Regions from separate parts of the Lysinibacillus sp. G4S2 genome, predicted to be linked through region 3. Evidence: a T-box and tRNA genes for the amino acid it is inferred to sense, from the RefSeq annotation. Region 3 holds a T-box; the other regions hold tRNA genes.
What was found. The T-box of region 3 lies ahead of metG (methionine--tRNA ligase). A T-box ahead of a tRNA ligase gene usually reads a tRNA of that ligase, here a tRNA-Met.
Positions count from the first base shown of each region.

Region 1: it encodes a tRNA-Met, which carries the amino acid that the T-box ahead of metG (methionine--tRNA ligase) is inferred to sense. The anticodon was not compared.
Region 2: it encodes a tRNA-Met, which carries the amino acid that the T-box ahead of metG (methionine--tRNA ligase) is inferred to sense. The anticodon was not compared.

Region 1 is NZ_JAUCFJ010000002.1:4,278,305-4,284,489, reverse strand. It holds rRNA gene QUF91_RS21830 (23S ribosomal RNA) at 1-2,410, shown strand, start outside; rRNA gene rrf (5S ribosomal RNA) at 2,526-2,641, shown strand; tRNA gene QUF91_RS21820 (tRNA-Val) at 2,652-2,727, shown strand; tRNA gene QUF91_RS21815 (tRNA-Thr) at 2,731-2,806, shown strand; tRNA gene QUF91_RS21810 (tRNA-Lys) at 2,814-2,889, shown strand; tRNA gene QUF91_RS21805 (tRNA-Leu) at 2,911-2,995, shown strand; tRNA gene QUF91_RS21800 (tRNA-Gly) at 3,044-3,118, shown strand; tRNA gene QUF91_RS21795 (tRNA-Leu) at 3,124-3,212, shown strand; tRNA gene QUF91_RS21790 (tRNA-Arg) at 3,228-3,304, shown strand; tRNA gene QUF91_RS21785 (tRNA-Pro) at 3,322-3,398, shown strand; tRNA gene QUF91_RS21780 (tRNA-Ala) at 3,405-3,480, shown strand; tRNA gene QUF91_RS21775 (tRNA-Met) at 3,506-3,579, shown strand; tRNA gene QUF91_RS21770 (tRNA-Ile) at 3,587-3,663, shown strand; tRNA gene QUF91_RS21765 (tRNA-Ser) at 3,679-3,771, shown strand; tRNA gene QUF91_RS21760 (tRNA-Met) at 3,821-3,895, shown strand; tRNA gene QUF91_RS21755 (tRNA-Asp) at 3,899-3,974, shown strand; tRNA gene QUF91_RS21750 (tRNA-Phe) at 4,035-4,110, shown strand; tRNA gene QUF91_RS21745 (tRNA-Gly) at 4,116-4,189, shown strand; tRNA gene QUF91_RS21740 (tRNA-Ile) at 4,191-4,267, shown strand; tRNA gene QUF91_RS21735 (tRNA-Asn) at 4,272-4,348, shown strand; tRNA gene QUF91_RS21730 (tRNA-Ser) at 4,359-4,449, shown strand; tRNA gene QUF91_RS21725 (tRNA-Glu) at 4,452-4,523, shown strand; partial or broken gene QUF91_RS21720 (alpha/beta hydrolase) at 4,805-5,508, opposite strand; partial or broken gene QUF91_RS21715 (IS1595 family transposase) at 5,570-6,081, opposite strand; partial or broken gene QUF91_RS21710 (IS5/IS1182 family transposase) at 6,082-6,185, opposite strand, start outside.
Region 2 is NZ_JAUCFJ010000002.1:4,662,597-4,668,781, forward strand. It holds gene QUF91_RS23820 (RNA-dependent RNA polymerase family protein) at 1-180, opposite strand, end outside; tRNA gene QUF91_RS23825 (tRNA-Leu) at 567-647, opposite strand; tRNA gene QUF91_RS23830 (tRNA-Cys) at 695-768, opposite strand; tRNA gene QUF91_RS23835 (tRNA-Gly) at 777-851, opposite strand; tRNA gene QUF91_RS23840 (tRNA-Gln) at 859-933, opposite strand; tRNA gene QUF91_RS23845 (tRNA-His) at 953-1,028, opposite strand; tRNA gene QUF91_RS23850 (tRNA-His) at 1,061-1,136, opposite strand; tRNA gene QUF91_RS23855 (tRNA-Trp) at 1,153-1,226, opposite strand; tRNA gene QUF91_RS23860 (tRNA-Tyr) at 1,240-1,323, opposite strand; tRNA gene QUF91_RS23865 (tRNA-Thr) at 1,334-1,409, opposite strand; tRNA gene QUF91_RS23870 (tRNA-Phe) at 1,419-1,494, opposite strand; tRNA gene QUF91_RS23875 (tRNA-Asp) at 1,510-1,585, opposite strand; tRNA gene QUF91_RS23880 (tRNA-Met) at 1,590-1,664, opposite strand; tRNA gene QUF91_RS23885 (tRNA-Val) at 1,690-1,765, opposite strand; tRNA gene QUF91_RS23890 (tRNA-Glu) at 1,780-1,854, opposite strand; tRNA gene QUF91_RS23895 (tRNA-Ser) at 1,885-1,976, opposite strand; tRNA gene QUF91_RS23900 (tRNA-Asn) at 1,982-2,058, opposite strand; rRNA gene rrf (5S ribosomal RNA) at 2,075-2,190, opposite strand; rRNA gene QUF91_RS23910 (23S ribosomal RNA) at 2,306-5,233, opposite strand; rRNA gene QUF91_RS23915 (16S ribosomal RNA) at 5,415-6,185, opposite strand, start outside.
Region 3 is NZ_JAUCFJ010000002.1:5,128,853-5,135,037, reverse strand. It holds gene QUF91_RS26110 (sigma-70 family RNA polymerase sigma factor) at 1-405, shown strand, start outside; gene QUF91_RS26105 (DUF4179 domain-containing protein) at 398-1,411, shown strand; gene QUF91_RS26100 (HAD hydrolase-like protein) at 1,528-2,175, shown strand; T-box leader at 2,299-2,692, shown strand; gene metG (methionine--tRNA ligase) at 2,861-4,495, shown strand; gene QUF91_RS26090 (2-isopropylmalate synthase) at 4,542-6,113, opposite strand.

The DNA of each region.
Region 1 (6,185 bases), 850 kb from region 3:
GGTGAAAAGCACCCCGGAAGGGGAGTGAAAGAGATCCTGAAACCGTGTGCCTACAAGTAGTTAGAGCCCGTTAATGGGTGATAGCGTGCCTTTTGTAGAATGAACCGGCGAGTTACGATTACGTGCGAGGTTAAGCTTTAGAAGGCGGAGCCGCAGCGAAAGCGAGTCTGAATAGGGCGAATTAGTACGTGGTCGTAGACCCGAAACCAGGTGATCTACCCATGTCCAGGGTGAAGGTGAGGTAACACTTACTGGAGGCCCGAACCCACGCACGTTGAAAAGTGCGGGGATGAGGTGTGGGTAGCGGAGAAATTCCAATCGAACTTGGAGATAGCTGGTTCTCTCCGAAATAGCTTTAGGGCTAGCCTCGTGATGAGAATACTGGAGGTAGAGCACTGTTTGGACTAGGGGGCCATCCCGGTTTACCGAATTCAGACAAACTCCGAATGCCAGATATTTATACACGGGAGTCAGACTGCGAGTGATAAGATCCGTAGTCAAAAGGGAAACAGCCCAGACCACCAGCTAAGGTCCCAAAGTAATCGTTAAGTGGAAAAGGATGTGGCGTTGCACAGACAACCAGGATGTTGGCTTAGAAGCAGCCATCATTTAAAGAGTGCGTAATAGCTCACTGGTCGAGTGACGCTGCGCCGAAAATGTATCGGGGCTAAACGATTCACCGAAGCTGTGGATTGACATCTATGATGTCAGTGGTAGGAGAGCGTTCTAAGTGCGTTGAAGTCAGATCGGAAGGACTGGTGGAGCGCTTAGAAGTGAGAATGCCGGTATGAGTAGCGAAAGACGGGTGAGAATCCCGTCCACCGTATGACTAAGGTTTCCTGAGGAAGGCTCGTCCGCTCAGGGTTAGTCGGGACCTAAGCCGAGGCCGATAGGCGTAGGCGATGGACAACAGGTTGATATTCCTGTACCACCTCCTCACCGTTTGAGAAATGGGGGGACGCAGTAGGATAGGGTAAGCGCGCCGTTGGTTGTGCGCGTCCAAGCAGTAAGGCGTGTGTGTAGGCAAATCCGCACACTGTAACGTTGAGCTGTGATGGCGAGTCCGTATGGACGAAGTTCCTGATTTCACACTGCCAAGAAAAGCCTCTATCGAGGTGAGAGGTGCCCGTACCGCAAACCGACACAGGTAGTCGAGGAGAGAATCCTAAGGTGTGCGAGAGAACTCTCGTTAAGGAACTCGGCAAAATGACCCCGTAACTTCGGGAGAAGGGGTGCTCTTGAGCGTGCAAGCGCATGAGAGCCGCAGTGAATAGGCCCAGGCGACTGTTTAGCAAAAACACAGGTCTCTGCAAAACCGTAAGGTGACGTATAGGGGCTGACGCCTGCCCGGTGCTGGAAGGTTAAGAGGAGTGGTTAGCGCAAGCGAAGCTGCGAATTGAAGCCCCAGTAAACGGCGGCCGTAACTATAACGGTCCTAAGGTAGCGAAATTCCTTGTCGGGTAAGTTCCGACCCGCACGAAAGGCGTAACGATCTGGGCACTGTCTCAACGAGAGACTCGGTGAAATTATAGTACCTGTGAAGATGCAGGTTACCCGCGACAGGACGGAAAGACCCCGTGGAGCTTTACTGTAGCCTGATATTGAATTTTGGTACAACTTGTACAGGATAGGTAGGAGCCAGAGATCTCGGAGCGCCAGCTTCGAAGGAGGCGTCGGTGGGATACTACCCTGGTTGTATTGAAATTCTAACCCATGCCCCTTAGCGGGGTAGGAGACAGTGTCAGGCGGACAGTTTGACTGGGGCGGTCGCCTCCTAAAAGGTAACGGAGGCGCCCAAAGGTTCCCTCAGAATGGTTGGAAATCATTCGTAGAGTGTAAAGGCACAAGGGAGCTTGACTGCGAGACCTACAAGTCGAGCAGGGTCGAAAGACGGGCTTAGTGATCCGGTGGTTCCGCATGGAAGGGCCATCGCTCAACGGATAAAAGCTACCCCGGGGATAACAGGCTTATCTCCCCCAAGAGTCCACATCGACGGGGAGGTTTGGCACCTCGATGTCGGCTCATCGCATCCTGGGGCTGTAGTCGGTCCCAAGGGTTGGGCTGTTCGCCCATTAAAGCGGTACGCGAGCTGGGTTCAGAACGTCGTGAGACAGTTCGGTCCCTATCCGTCGTGGGCGTAGGAAATTTGAGAGGAGCTGTCCTTAGTACGAGAGGACCGGGATGGACACACCGCTGGTGTACCAGTTGTCTTGCCAAAGGCATCGCTGGGTAGCTATGTGTGGACGGGATAAGTGCTGAAAGCATCTAAGCATGAAGCCCCCCTCAAGATGAGATTTCCCATTACGCAAGTAAGTAAGATCCCTCAAAGACGATGAGGTAGATAGGTTCGAGGTGGAAGTGTGGTGACACATGGAGCTGACGAATACTAATCGATCGAGGACTTAACCACAATGTTTGAAACATTCAATGCACCGTTTATCCAGTTTTGAAAGAACAAGAAAGTTTTAAAAAAAGCTTGCGATTATAACGAAAATATGTTATAATAAATCTTGTCTTTAAAATAGTCTAGTGATGATGGCAAAGAGGTCACACCCGTTCCCATACCGAACACGGAAGTTAAGCTCTTTAGCGCCGATGGTAGTTGGGGGCTTCCCCCTGTGAGAGTAGGACGTCGCTAGGCATTATACCCAGGAGGATTAGCTCAGCTGGGAGAGCACCTGCCTTACAAGCAGGGGGTCGGCGGTTCGAGCCCGTCATCCTCCACCATTTGCCGGTTTAGCTCAGCAGGTAGAGCAACTGACTTGTAATCAGTAGGTCGTGGGTTCGATTCCTATAGCCGGCACCATAGTTTTGAGCCATTAGCTCAGTTGGTAGAGCATCTGACTTTTAATCAGAGGGTCGAAGGTTCGAGTCCTTCATGGCTCACCATTTAAATTGCCAACAAAATATGCGGGTGTGGCGGAATTGGCAGACGCACTAGACTTAGGATCTAGCGCCGCAAGGCGTGGGGGTTCGACTCCCTTCACCCGCACCATTTTTTCAGAATTTCATAATTGCCAGGATAAATAAATCTTATGCACATGCGGAAGTAGTTCAGTGGTAGAACACCACCTTGCCAAGGTGGGGGTCGCGAGTTCGAACCTCGTCTTCCGCTCCAAATGTGCCGGGGTGGCGGAACTGGCAGACGCACAGGACTTAAAATCCTGCGGTAGGTGACTACCGTGCCGGTTCGATTCCGGCCCTCGGCACCATTTTTTTAATAATTAGCGCCCGTAGCTCAATTGGATAGAGCGTCTGACTACGGATCAGAAGGTTATGGGTTCGACTCCTGTCGGGCGCGCCATATAAATATTTGTTTATCGGAATGTAGCTCAGCTTGGTAGAGCACTTGGTTTGGGACCAAGGGGTCGTAGGTTCGAATCCTGTCATTCCGACCATTCTTTGGGGCCTTAGCTCAGCTGGGAGAGCGCCTGCCTTGCACGCAGGAGGTCAGCGGTTCGATCCCGCTAGGCTCCACCAAAAAGATAACCAGTATAAAGATCCTGGCGGCGTAGCTCAGCTGGCTAGAGCGTACGGTTCATACCCGTAAGGTCGGGGGTTCGATCCCCTCTGCCGCCATCTTAAAGGACCTTTAGCTCAGTTGGTTAGAGCAGACGGCTCATAACCGTCCGGTCGCAGGTTCGAGTCCTGCAAGGTCCACCATTTATATATTGTCACGGAGGTATACCCAAGTCTGGCTGAAGGGATCGGTCTTGAAAACCGACAGGCGGGTAACACCGCGCGGGGGTTCGAATCCCTCTACCTCCTCCAGTTTTATTTCTATAAATGGTGTTTAAAGACTTGAAAAGAATATTGTTAACGCGGGGTGGAGCAGTGGTAGCTCGTCGGGCTCATAACCCGAAGGTCGTTGGTTCAAATCCGGCCCCCGCAACCAAATGGTCCCGTGGTGTAGCGGTTAACATGCCTGCCTGTCACGCAGGAGATCGCCGGTTCGATCCCGGTCGGGACCGCCATTTTTTTAAAAAGAAATACATGAGAAGCAAAAGAGTAAAGAAAGCTTAGCATGATAATATGGGTCAGTAGCTCAGTTGGTAGAGCATTAGATTGAAGCTCTAAGTGTCGGCGGTTCGATTCCGTCCTGACCCACCATATTTGCGGGTGTAGTTTAATGGTAAAACCTCAGCCTTCCAAGCTGATGTCGTGAGTTCGATTCTCATCACCCGCTCCAAGGGCCTATAGCTCAGCTGGTTAGAGCGCACGCCTGATAAGCGTGAGGTCGATGGTTCGAGTCCATTTAGGCCCACCATTATTCCGAAGTAGCTCAGTTGGTAGTAGCACCTGACTGTTAATCAGGTTGTCGCAGGTTCGAGTCCTGCCTTCGGAGCCATTTTTTATTTGGGGAAGTACTCAAGAGGCTGAAGAGGCGCCCCTGCTAAGGGTGTAGGTCGGGTAACCGGCGCGAGGGTTCAAATCCCTCCTTCTCCGCCATTGGCCCGTTGGTCAAGTGGTTAAGACACCGCCCTTTCACGGCGGTAACACGGGTTCGAATCCCGTACGGGTCATACTAAAAAAGACAGTAGATGTAACTTACATCTACTGTCTTTTTTGTGTAGAAAGATAACTTTTTAGAAATAGAGAAATATAAAAATAGCAACTGGTACTATGTATCTTTGAAAAAACGTCCATCAACTAAAACGAAAAGAGTCTGGGATATAACTAGCTGATATTAAAGGAAAGGTGATGTTTTAAAACAATGTTGAAATTATATAACTTTTAAGGGAAGCCATTTTGACTTCCCTTAATGCGCTTTTAAAGAAGATTATACATCAATCATTTTTTATTATCATTTAACGTATATATGTTTTTTCAGCCATTGTCTGAAATACTGCAACTGTTCCTCAGAATGGAAATAGTGTTCTCCATTACTTGCAAATTACAGTTAAAACGTTTATTAAATTCAGATACAACGTCAAACTCACATAAGTTATCTTCTGAACCATAGAGAATTGAAGTTGGATTATTCCAAGCAACAATAGGATGTTCTTTCACATAACAGTAGTAGTCCCAATAGAGAGTTTGTCCAATAGGTGTAGAAATTTCTTTCTCTATTTTTAGTCTACTCTCACTTACGTTAAACCATGTCATCATATTATTTATGATACGTTCCATATTTACCACAGGAGAGAGAAACAAACACTGCTTCAACGGCTCATGGCTATATTCTAATAGGCTAAAATATACTCCCATGCTACAAGCAAAAATGCTTATATTATTTGATAACGATTTTGCATAGATCATAATTGTATTAAGGTCTTGAACACAGTTTTGAACTTTGCAAAGATAAGTATCATCCTTACGGTCACCATGTTGAGGTAAATCAAAACTAAGCACTTGATAACCTACTGCTGTTGCTTCTTCTGCAAATACAATAATCGAGTCATCTGCCTTATTTGACATGTTACCATGCACTACCACAAATAACTTATCTGATTTGTCACCCCATAAAATCGCTGGAATATTTTCTATTTTAAAATTACTTTTTATCATTGAAATTTTCCTCCATGAAATATAAATAATTCGTTATTCCTAATATTACAAATGTATATACCTAAATAAATATTGTTACTCTTGTATAAGCATGGGCTACATTGCATTGAACCATAAAGTTCTTGATTTTAACAACTTCTTTGTCAGTTTCAAATAATTATAGCCATTTAAACCAATACAAATAATTGCTGATATATTTAGTTGCAACACCATTAAACTTATTCATCCACTTTTTTAATTTGCTGTGTACAGCATTAATGTGTTGAATATGGTAAATTCCTTCTTTACGTTTTCCTCTTTGTATACGCTTATGTTCCAATGAAAAATCTTGGCAAACTGAACATAACTCTTATGACTATCAGTACAAAAGATAGAGTTACCCCCTACACGACCGTCATAGAGTCTTTCTAATTCTTGGTGTGTCATTCTACCTCTACATAATAACTCCATAATTAGATTACCCTGTCTATCAATAGCAGTAGCAATACAAACCGTTCGTAAGATATACCTCTCTTTTTAATCTGTTTTCCTCTATTACGAGATTCTCGGCATTTTAGAAGGTTTTGTACCTTTTCGCGGGTGATAAGCTGGGCAACCCGTGTTTCGAAGAAATGAATCGAATGCTTCATTTGGAATACTTTCCACTAAATCATTGATGGCGTAGCGATATCATTTTC
Region 2 (6,185 bases), 470 kb from region 3:
ATTTGGCATCTTCAGGGTGCGATACTTATCTTCTTGTTTTCTAACTCTAAAATTAAAAGGATCAACCCAGCTCAAATTGCTAATATTGAATGAAGATATATCTTCTGGCATTTTAAGCGCATCAACATCAAGATAATGCTTAACTGCATTTTTAAAATTATACAAATTATTAAGTTTCATCTTTTCCTCCTAAATGTGAAGCATCATTTTAAATAAACCTTTTTATATTTTATTTTACTAATGTACTACTCTTTTACATAGTGTTTTTTAGTTGAAAATAAATCCGCACTTCTAGATAAATAAAATACGTACTTTTCTTCCACTAAACTAATTCTTTTATTAAAGGTTCTTTTATTAAAGGTTCTTTTATTAAATAAAAAAAAACCGAAATTTTTAATTCCGGTTGACCATTTTTATCAAAGGTATGACTTTCTTATAAACAATACAACATTACTTCAAATCGACACCTGTTACAGATGAAGAGTAAAGTTAATAAAGATTTGGCACAAATTTGGCACATAGAAAAAGAAAACCCCGAGAAATCAACATCTCGGGGTTGTTTTTGATACCGGTGGTCGGGGTCGAACCGACACTCCAAAGGAACACGATTTTGAGTCGTGCGCGTCTGCCAATTCCGCCACACCGGCACAATGGAGATAAAAAAAATCGGATAAACCGATTAAGTAAGAAATTATGGAGGCGGCAACCGGATTTGAACCGGTGATAAAGGTGTTGCAGACCTGTGCCTTACCACTTGGCTATGCCGCCTTAATATTTGGAGCGGAAGACGAGGTTCGAACTCGCGACCCCCACCTTGGCAAGGTGGTGTTCTACCACTGAACTACTTCCGCAAAAAAATGGCTGGGGTACCTGGATTCGAACCAGGGCGTGACGGAATCAAAATCCGTTGCCTTACCGCTTGGCTATACCCCAAAAGTTAAATATATATAAATGGGGCGACTGATGGGAATCGAACCCACGAATGCCTGAACCACAATCAGGTGCGTTAACCACTTCGCCACAACCGCCATATTATTATATTTTATTATTTTAAATTAAATGGGGCGACTGATGGGAATCGAACCCACGAATGCCTGAACCACAATCAGGTGCGTTAACCACTTCGCCACAACCGCCATGAAATTAATTAATTGGCAGGGGCAGTAGGAATCGAACCCACATCAAAGGTTTTGGAGACCTCTATTCTACCGTTAAACTATGCCCCTATGAATAAAAAACTGGTGGAGGGGGACGGATTCGAACCGCCGAACCCTAAGGAGCGGATTTACAGTCCGCCGCGTTTAGCCACTTCGCTACCCCTCCGGAAAAGTCATGGTGCCGGCGATAGGAGTCGAACCCACGACCTACTGATTACAAGTCAGTTGCTCTACCAACTGAGCTACACCGGCAAAAAAATATGGTGGGTCAGGACGGAATCGAACCGCCGACACTTAGAGCTTCAATCTAATGCTCTACCAACTGAGCTACTGACCCATATTTTTTAAAAAATGGCGGTCCCGACCGGGATCGAACCGGCGATCTCCTGCGTGACAGGCAGGCATGTTAACCGCTACACCACGGGACCATTTTGGTTGCGGGGGCCGGATTTGAACCAACGACCTTCGGGTTATGAGCCCGACGAGCTACCACTGCTCCACCCCGCGATAATAAGGTGATTTATTTAAATAATGGTGGAGGATGACGGGCTCGAACCGCCGACCCTCTGCTTGTAAGGCAGATGCTCTCCCAGCTGAGCTAATCCTCCATCTGGGTATTAAATGGTGACCCCTACGGGATTCGAACCCGTGTTACCGCCGTGAAAGGGCGGTGTCTTAACCACTTGACCAAGGGGCCTTCGTTTGGAATAAAAAATCCTTAAAGTGCTGGCGGAGAGTAAGGGATTTGAACCCTTGAGACAGTGTTAACCGCCTACACGATTTCCAATCGTGCTCCTTCGGCCACTCGGACAACTCTCCAAGAATGGCTCCGAAGGCAGGACTCGAACCTGCGACAACCTGATTAACAGTCAGGTGCTACTACCAACTGAGCTACTTCGGAATAATTTTATCATATAGCCTAGCGACGTCCTACTCTCACAGGGGGAAGCCCCCAACTACCATCGGCGCTAAAGAGCTTAACTTCCGTGTTCGGTATGGGAACGGGTGTGACCTCTTTGCCATCATCACTAGACTATTTTAAAAGACAATACTTATTATAACATATCTTATTAAAATTACAAGCATATTTTTAATAGTTTTTATTCTTTCAAAACTGGATAAACGGTGCATTGAATGTTTCAAACATTGTGGTTAAGTCCTCGATCGATTAGTATTCGTCAGCTCCATGTGTCACCACACTTCCACCTCGAACCTATCTACCTCATCGTCTTTGAGGGATCTTACTTACTTGCGTAATGGGAAATCTCATCTTGAGGGGGGCTTCATGCTTAGATGCTTTCAGCACTTATCCCGTCCACACATAGCTACCCAGCGATGCCTTTGGCAAGACAACTGGTACACCAGCGGTGTGTCCATCCCGGTCCTCTCGTACTAAGGACAGCTCCTCTCAAATTTCCTACGCCCACGACGGATAGGGACCGAACTGTCTCACGACGTTCTGAACCCAGCTCGCGTACCGCTTTAATGGGCGAACAGCCCAACCCTTGGGACCGACTACAGCCCCAGGATGCGATGAGCCGACATCGAGGTGCCAAACCTCCCCGTCGATGTGGACTCTTGGGGGAGATAAGCCTGTTATCCCCGGGGTAGCTTTTATCCGTTGAGCGATGGCCCTTCCATGCGGAACCACCGGATCACTAAGCCCGTCTTTCGACCCTGCTCGACTTGTAGGTCTCGCAGTCAAGCTCCCTTGTGCCTTTACACTCTACGAATGATTTCCAACCATTCTGAGGGAACCTTTGGGCGCCTCCGTTACCTTTTAGGAGGCGACCGCCCCAGTCAAACTGTCCGCCTGACACTGTCTCCTACCCCGCTAAGGGGCATGGGTTAGAATTTCAATACAACCAGGGTAGTATCCCACCGACGCCTCCTTCGAAGCTGGCGCTCCGAGATCTCTGGCTCCTACCTATCCTGTACAAGTTGTACCAAAATTCAATATCAGGCTACAGTAAAGCTCCACGGGGTCTTTCCGTCCTGTCGCGGGTAACCTGCATCTTCACAGGTACTATAATTTCACCGAGTCTCTCGTTGAGACAGTGCCCAGATCGTTACGCCTTTCGTGCGGGTCGGAACTTACCCGACAAGGAATTTCGCTACCTTAGGACCGTTATAGTTACGGCCGCCGTTTACTGGGGCTTCAATTCGCAGCTTCGCTTGCGCTAACCACTCCTCTTAACCTTCCAGCACCGGGCAGGCGTCAGCCCCTATACGTCACCTTACGGTTTTGCAGAGACCTGTGTTTTTGCTAAACAGTCGCCTGGGCCTATTCACTGCGGCTCTCATGCGCTTGCACGCTCAAGAGCACCCCTTCTCCCGAAGTTACGGGGTCATTTTGCCGAGTTCCTTAACGAGAGTTCTCTCGCACACCTTAGGATTCTCTCCTCGACTACCTGTGTCGGTTTGCGGTACGGGCACCTCTCACCTCGATAGAGGCTTTTCTTGGCAGTGTGAAATCAGGAACTTCGTCCATACGGACTCGCCATCACAGCTCAACGTTACAGTGTGCGGATTTGCCTACACACACGCCTTACTGCTTGGACGCGCACAACCAACGGCGCGCTTACCCTATCCTACTGCGTCCCCCCATTTCTCAAACGGTGAGGAGGTGGTACAGGAATATCAACCTGTTGTCCATCGCCTACGCCTATCGGCCTCGGCTTAGGTCCCGACTAACCCTGAGCGGACGAGCCTTCCTCAGGAAACCTTAGTCATACGGTGGACGGGATTCTCACCCGTCTTTCGCTACTCATACCGGCATTCTCACTTCTAAGCGCTCCACCAGTCCTTCCGATCTGACTTCAACGCACTTAGAACGCTCTCCTACCACTGACATCATAGATGTCAATCCACAGCTTCGGTGAATCGTTTAGCCCCGATACATTTTCGGCGCAGCGTCACTCGACCAGTGAGCTATTACGCACTCTTTAAATGATGGCTGCTTCTAAGCCAACATCCTGGTTGTCTGTGCAACGCCACATCCTTTTCCACTTAACGATTACTTTGGGACCTTAGCTGGTGGTCTGGGCTGTTTCCCTTTTGACTACGGATCTTATCACTCGCAGTCTGACTCCCGTGTATAAATATCTGGCATTCGGAGTTTGTCTGAATTCGGTAAACCGGGATGGCCCCCTAGTCCAAACAGTGCTCTACCTCCAGTATTCTCATCACGAGGCTAGCCCTAAAGCTATTTCGGAGAGAACCAGCTATCTCCAAGTTCGATTGGAATTTCTCCGCTACCCACACCTCATCCCCGCACTTTTCAACGTGCGTGGGTTCGGGCCTCCAGTAAGTGTTACCTCACCTTCACCCTGGACATGGGTAGATCACCTGGTTTCGGGTCTACGACCACGTACTAATTCGCCCTATTCAGACTCGCTTTCGCTGCGGCTCCGCCTTCTAAAGCTTAACCTCGCACGTAATCGTAACTCGCCGGTTCATTCTACAAAAGGCACGCTATCACCCATTAACGGGCTCTAACTACTTGTAGGCACACGGTTTCAGGATCTCTTTCACTCCCCTTCCGGGGTGCTTTTCACCTTTCCCTCACGGTACTGGTTCACTATCGGTCACTAGGTAGTATTTAGCCTTGGGAGATGGTCCTCCCGGATTCCGACGGAATTTCACGTGTTCCGCCGTACTCAGGATCCACTCAGGAGAGAACGAACTTTCGACTACAGGGCTTTTACCTGCTCTGGCGGACCTTTCCAAGTCGCTTCATCTAACTCGCTCTTTTGTAACTCCGTATAGAGTGTCCTACAACCCCAAGAGGCAAGCCTCTTGGTTTGGGCTCTTCCCGTTTCGCTCGCCGCTACTCAGGGAATCGATTTTTCTTTCTCTTCCTCCAGGTACTTAGATGTTTCAGTTCCCTGGGTCTGCCTTCAAGACGCTATGAATTCACGTCAAGATACTACGCGATTAAACGTAGTGGGTTCCCCCATTCGGAAATCTCCGGATCAAAGCTCACTTACAGCTCCCCGAAGCATATCGGTGTTAGTGCCGTCCTTCTTCGGCTCCTAGTGCCAAGGCATTCGCCGTGCGCCCTTAATAACTTAACCAAGTTATTAAGCCTATAAAAAAACTTAAAAAATTAATGTGTTTGTTACAATTTCAATGTCGTTTTATCCAGTTTTCAAAGAACAAGTTTTGAAGTGTTTCATTCGTAAGAATGAACCTTCAAAACTGAACGCAAAACGTAATCTTACAAACCCTAGGTTTGTATTCCGAAAATATCCTTAGAAAGGAGGTGATCCAGCCGCACCTTCCGATACGGCTACCTTGTTACGACTTCACCCCAATCATCTATCCCACCTTCGGCGGCTGGCTCCAAAAGGTTACCCCACCGACTTCGGGTGTTACAAACTCTCGTGGTGTGACGGGCGGTGTGTACAAGGCCCGGGAACGTATTCACCGCGGCATGCTGATCCGCGATTACTAGCGATTCCGGCTTCATGTAGGCGAGTTGCAGCCTACAATCCGAACTGAGAACGACTTTATCGGATTAGCTCCCTCTCGCGAGTTGGCAACCGTTTGTATCGTCCATTGTAGCACGTGTGTAGCCCAGGTCATAAGGGGCATGATGATTTGACGTCATCCCCACCTTCCTCCGGTTTGTCACCGGCAGTCACCTTAGAGTGCCCAACTAAATGATGGCAACTAAGATCAAGGGTTGCGCTCGTTGCGGGACTTAACCCAACATCTCACGACACGAGCTGACGACAACCATGCACCACCTGTCACCGTTGTCCCCGAAGGGAAAACCATATCTCTACAGTGGTCAACGGGATGTCAAGACCTGGTAAGGTTCTTCGCGTTGCTTCGAATTAAACCACATGCTCCACCGCTTGTGCGGGCCCCCGTCAATTCCTTTGAGTTTCAGTCTTGCGACCGTACTCCCCAGGCGGAGTGCTTAATGCGTTAGCTGCAGCACTAAGGGGCGGAAACCCCCTAACACTTAGCACTCATCGTTTACGGCGTGGACTACCAGGGTATCTAATCCTGTTTGCTCCC
Region 3 (6,185 bases):
CTTGATATTTATCAAGAATCTATTTATAAAGCCTATACAACATTGAAAACATTAAAGAATCCAAGCAGTTTTCCAGGGTGGATTATTAAGATTGTTGTTTATAAATCAATTGATTTTATTAGAAAAGATTCAAGAAAATTTACTTCAGGAGATGAGGAGTTTTTTGCAGAGTTAGCTGGAAATCAAAATATGGACAATGTTAATTGTTCATTGGATTTAAAAGAGGCTATTGAAACATTAGATGCCAAGTATAAAACGATTATGTGGTTACGCTTTTATCATGATTTCTCTGTCAAAGAAATTGCAAAAATGCTGGGATGTCCTGAGGGAACGGTGAAATCCTATATTAATAGAGCTAAGAAAGAGTTAAAACCAATCTTAAGGGAGGGCTACTTGTATGAGTAAGGAAAATAATAATCAACCTATTGATCGGATCGATATTCCACTTCAACAATTGATGATGAGAGAGCAGGCGGCAATAAGTGCAGCAAAAAGGAAGAAGCTGAACATTAGAATTATAAAAACTCTTCTTGTTGCCTGTGGATTATGCATAGCACTACTAGGTTCGGGATTTTTCTCCCCTGCAATAGCGACTGCACTAGCCAATGTACCTTATATTGGAGCCATTTATGCTGAATTTGGGGATATTGCAGCTAAAAAAATTGAACAAAACCATTTGATGACAAAAATAGGAAAGAAGGATACACATGCAGGTCTTACAATGGCTGTTGAAGAAGCGGTATATGATGGTAATAGATTATTAGTTACGGTTGCTTATACAGGGCAGAATGGTGTTTCTTTAGAAGAAGAGGTTGCAGGTATGAGTGAGCTAACAATCAATGGGGAGCCAATCGATGTTGCGATAGGTTCTGTAGGTCAGGATGATATTGATAAAAACACAATTATTGAACATCATGAATTCACTTTATCAAATACAGATATATACGGGGATAAAATTGAAGTTGCGTTAGATGGAAGAGATTTATTTGGCTACAAAGGTAATTGGCATGTGGATTTTACTCTTAAAAAATTAAAGGAAGAAGTTATTACCTTCCATCCAAATGTAAAATCTAGTACTAATGATGGGTTATATAAGTTAAACGTTGCACAGGTATCATTCACACCACTATCGACACGAATAGATGTCCTAGTAGATTATCCAAGAGAGTTAGACAAAAATGATAAATGGACATTTTTTGAGTATGAGGTGACTGATAGTGAAGGGGCGTTATACGATGGGGCTAATATACAAATGGGAGCGACCAAGGATTATGGACACCATATTATACTAGCACTCCCTCCTATGGAAAAAATACCGAAGTCTCTGACGCTTAAACCAGGTAAGAGGAATGAGCAAGGTTATCGGGAGGAAATAAAGGAATTAGAAATGGTAGTACCCTTAGAGCCTTAAAAAATATGAACCTCCTTTAGTTTTAGGAACTAGAGGGGGGTCATATTATTTTAAATGACATTAAAGAGCAACAATAAAGAGTTGAAAACGTTCATAACATTAGAAGGGGTGATTTTATGAAAAAAGTAATTATTTTTGATATGGATGGTACTTTATTTCAAACAAATCTAATTTTAGAGCCTGCATTATCGGCAACGTTTGATGTGTTGCGTGCAAAGGGCTTGTGGCAGGGAGATACACCAATAGAGACATACCGAGAAATTATGGGTGTTCCATTACCTGTTGTTTGGGAAACGTTATGTCCAATGCATACGGTAGAGATACGTGAAGAGAGCAATGCATTATTCCATGTTAAGCTTATTGAACAAATTCGTAATCGTCAGGGTGCATTGTATCCAAATGCAGAGCAAACACTTGCTACTTTGGCAGAAAACTATCATTTATTCATAGCAAGTAATGGACAAGTTGAGTATTTACAAGCAATAGTAGAAACCTATCAATTGCAACGTTTTATCAAAGGTACATATAGTATTCAGTCCGTTTCGAGTGGTCATAAATCTGATTTAGTGAAAAAGGTCATCGAGGAAAATGATATTCTAGGCGGAGCAGTTGTGGGGGATCGTTCTTCTGATATTCAAGCGGCTCGTGACAATCAACTGCTCTCGGTTGGAGTTCGTTTCGACTTTGCGCAGGAAATTGAACTACAAAATGCAGATATTGTTATTGATAATTTAAATGAATTACTCTATTTGAAGCTAGGATAGAATTTTATCGACTACATTTTTTATTTTATCCACCAACTTTTTCATTTTATCGAGAACTTTCAGTCATTTATCGACATGCATTGCAATTCACAAGGAAAAAGAGTAAAATGATGCCAATCTATAGTAAAAGCATTGATAAGGAAAAGTAAATTGGATAAGCATTATATAGAGAGCCTCTGTTGGTGGAAATGAGGTAAATGTCCCCTTTTGAAAATGACCTTTGAGCTTCGTACCGAAAGCAAGTTTGCGAGTAGATTACGACGAGATGGGCACTCGTTACAACAGCGGCAGTATCTCTCATTTCTTTGAGCAGGTGTTTAAACACCCGCCCAAAGAAGTAAGCCTCCGGCGGATGTCACAGAATCGGAAAGGAGTTCTTTGTGCGAGCACAAAACCGATTCCGGACGCAATTATGCCGAGGCATAATTGATAAAATGAAATGAGACGCACTGATGGAGGCAAATAGTGTGAGCTATTTGTAAATATAGGTGGTAACACGGGTAAACTCGTCCTAATCAATTTTGATTAGGGCGTTTTTTTTTATCTTCATTCAGGACTTGCCTGAATGAAGATAAAGCCTCGGGTGGATGTCACGGATTTTGATTGTGCTAGCGCAATCAAAATCCAGACGCAATTATGCCGAGGCGTAATTGATCTACACTTTTTTCGAGGGGAGCAACTTAGGATGACGATTGTTATTGGAGGGGCGTGGCCATATGCAAATGGTTCATTGCATTTAGGGCATGTTGCCGCATTATTACCAGGTGATATTTTGGCTAGATATTACCGACAAAAGGGTGAGAAGGTTTTATATGTTTCAGGTAGTGACTGTAATGGCACACCGATTTCGATTCGAGCTGCACAGGAAAACACGACAACGGAGGCTATTGCTAATCATTATCATGAGGAGTTTACAAGATGTTTCAACGATTTAGGATTTACGTATGATTTGTATACGAGAACAGACGCTAAGCACCATCATGATTCTGTTCAGAGGATTTTTTTACAACTACTAGCGAATAATTTTTTATATAAAAAGAGAATCGAACAAGCATACTGTGAAACAGATAAGCAGTTTTTGCCAGATCGGTTTGTAGAGGGGATTTGTCCGAACTGTGGTGCGAAGGCACGAGGTGACCAATGCGATAATTGCTCAACGATTTTAGACCCACTCGATTTAATTGATAAGCGCTGCAAAATTTGTGGGACTGAGCCAATTATCAAGGGGACAGAGCATTTTTATTTTGCGTTTAGTCAGTTTCAAGGGAGGCTGGAGACTTATTTAGCAGAGGCAAAGACAGAAAATCGCTGGCGAGACAATGCTATAGGTTTAACTGAACGTTACTTGGCAGAAGGGGTTCCAGACCGTGCTGTAACGAGGGATTTACCGAATGGTATAGATGTGCCCGTACCAGGTTTTGAGGGCAAAAAGATATATGTGTGGATTGAAGCGGTAGCAGGTTACTTCACAGCAAGTATCGAATGGGCGAAGCAGCATCAAATAGCTATTGAAGATTTATGGAATGAAGAAACGATTTCGTATTATGTGCATGGTAAGGATAATATTCCGTTCCATACCGTTATATGGCCAGCCATTCTTATGGGGATAGGAGCAAAGGCATTACCTACACATATTGTATCAAACGAATATTTGACATTAGAAAAACGAAAATTATCAACGAGCCAAAACTGGGCGGTTTGGGTGCCATATATTTTGAGCCGCTATGATGCAGATTCTATTCGTTATTTTTTAACAATGAATGCACCAGAAAACCGTGATACTGATTTTTCTTGGCGAGAATTTATTTATAGTCATAACGGTGAGTTACTTGGCGCTTATGGAAATTTCGTCAATCGTACATTGAAGTTTTTAGAGAAATCCTTTGATAGTCAAGTGCCTCATGCTAAGGTAGATGGCACTATTCAAAAACATACGATTCAGCTCTTTAATGAGGTTGGGATTCATATTGAAGCGGGTCATTTCAAACAAGCTTTAGAGGCTATATTTGAATATATTCGTGCGGCTAATCGCTATTTTGACGAGCAACAGCCATGGCTACAGGTGAAAGAAAATGTGGAAGCTGGAAATCAAACGCTAGCTACTTGTGTATATATTATTGCTAATTTTGGCCAATTGCTCCATCCATTTTTACCGTTTTCAGCTGAGAAGGTGAGAAAAATGCTAGGAATAGATGAAGTGGTGTGGCGTGAGCAAGTGGACTTACCAGAGAGCATTAACGAAGTGGCACCACTGTTTGAACGTCTTGCTGTTGAATTGATTGAAGAGGAATATCAAAAGTTAGTGGAAGGCAGTCGGTAGGAAAAAAAGCAGTATGACTCAATTTTGTCATACTGCTTTTGACCATTTAATTCATAACAGGCGTTAATTTAGCGACCACAATACTATTGATAGCATTAATATAAGCTAGCGCACTTGCCTTTAAAATATCTGTATCTGCAGCTTTTGCTATATATTTTTCGCCTTCATGTTCGATTGTAATTTTTACTTTACCAAGCGCTTCTTTACCGCGCGAAACGCTATTAATATTATATTCCACAAGTTTTACATCAATGTTTGTAATTTCTGCGATAGCTGAATAAAGGGCATCAATTGGACCTGAGCCAACTGCACTTGCTTTAAATACCTCGCCACCTTTACGAACTTTTACACTCGCTGAAGGGAAACTTGTGTTGCTGACGACTTGTAAATCATCGAAGTCAAAGAACTGATCACTATAATGAGTGGCATTCGCATTGTTTGCGTCATGTTTTTCATAGTAGCTTTCCACAATAACGTATAAATCGTGATCGTAAACTTCTTTCTTTGCATCAGCCAGTTTTAAGAAGCCTTCGAAGATTCCTTCAAATTCATCTGTAGAAAGGTTTGAGAAACCAAGTTTTTCAAGGGCATTTTTCACCGCATGACGCCCAGAGCGAGCTGTAAGAACTAGCTCCATATCATCAAGACCTACATCTTCTGGATGCACAATTTCATAAGCATCACGAGATTTAAGAAGGCCATCTTGATGGATACCAGATGAATGGGCAAAAGCATTATCCCCAGTAATCGCTTTGTTTACTTGTACGTCTAAGCCCATAAAGCTTGAAACAAGACGAGACGTATTCATAATTTCTTTTGTGTTGATGCGTGTCTCAGCATTATATACAGAGCTACGTGTTTTCAGCGCCATGACGACTTCTTCTAATGCAGCATTACCTGCGCGTTCCCCAATTCCGTTAATGGTACATTCTACTTTATCAGCCCCGTTTTTAATTGCAGCAAGCGTGTTAGCAGTTGCCATACCAAGATCATTGTGACAATGAACACTTAGTAAAACGCTATCGTTTAAGTTTTTCATGCGCTCATTTAGTTTATAAATCATTGCCCCAAATTCTTCTGGCTCTGCAAAGCCGACTGTGTCAGGTACATTAATCATTGTTGCACCAGCCTTCATGACGGCTTCAATCGTTTTCCAAAGATACTCGAAATCAGAACGAGATGCATCTTCTGTTGAATATTGGACTTGTGGTAGAAGCGTTTTCGCATATTTTACTGCATCAACACCAATTTGTAGAATTTGATCTTTTGATTTGCTAAATTTTTTCTCAACATGAATATCAGAAGTACCAAGCACCATATGAATCATAGGATTTTCAGCGTATTTTACAGCGTTATAAACAGCGTCAATATCTGCCTGTACAGCACGTGCTAAAGCAGTGATCATAATGTCACTTGTATTACCAACTTTCCGTGCGACAGCTTTAACTGCATCAAAATCACCTTGTGATGAAGCAGGGAAACCAGCTTCGATAATATCGACGCCTAATTTTTTGAGTTGCTGTGCAATCTCTACTTTTTCGTATAAATTCAGTTTTGCACCTGGAACTTGCTCGCCATCACGTAAAGTTGTATCAAACACCCAAATTTTTCTTCCCATTTTCAAACACTCCTTTTGTAGTAGTTGTCATTATATTGATAGTCTCTGCCTTGCATAGTAGAGACGAAATCT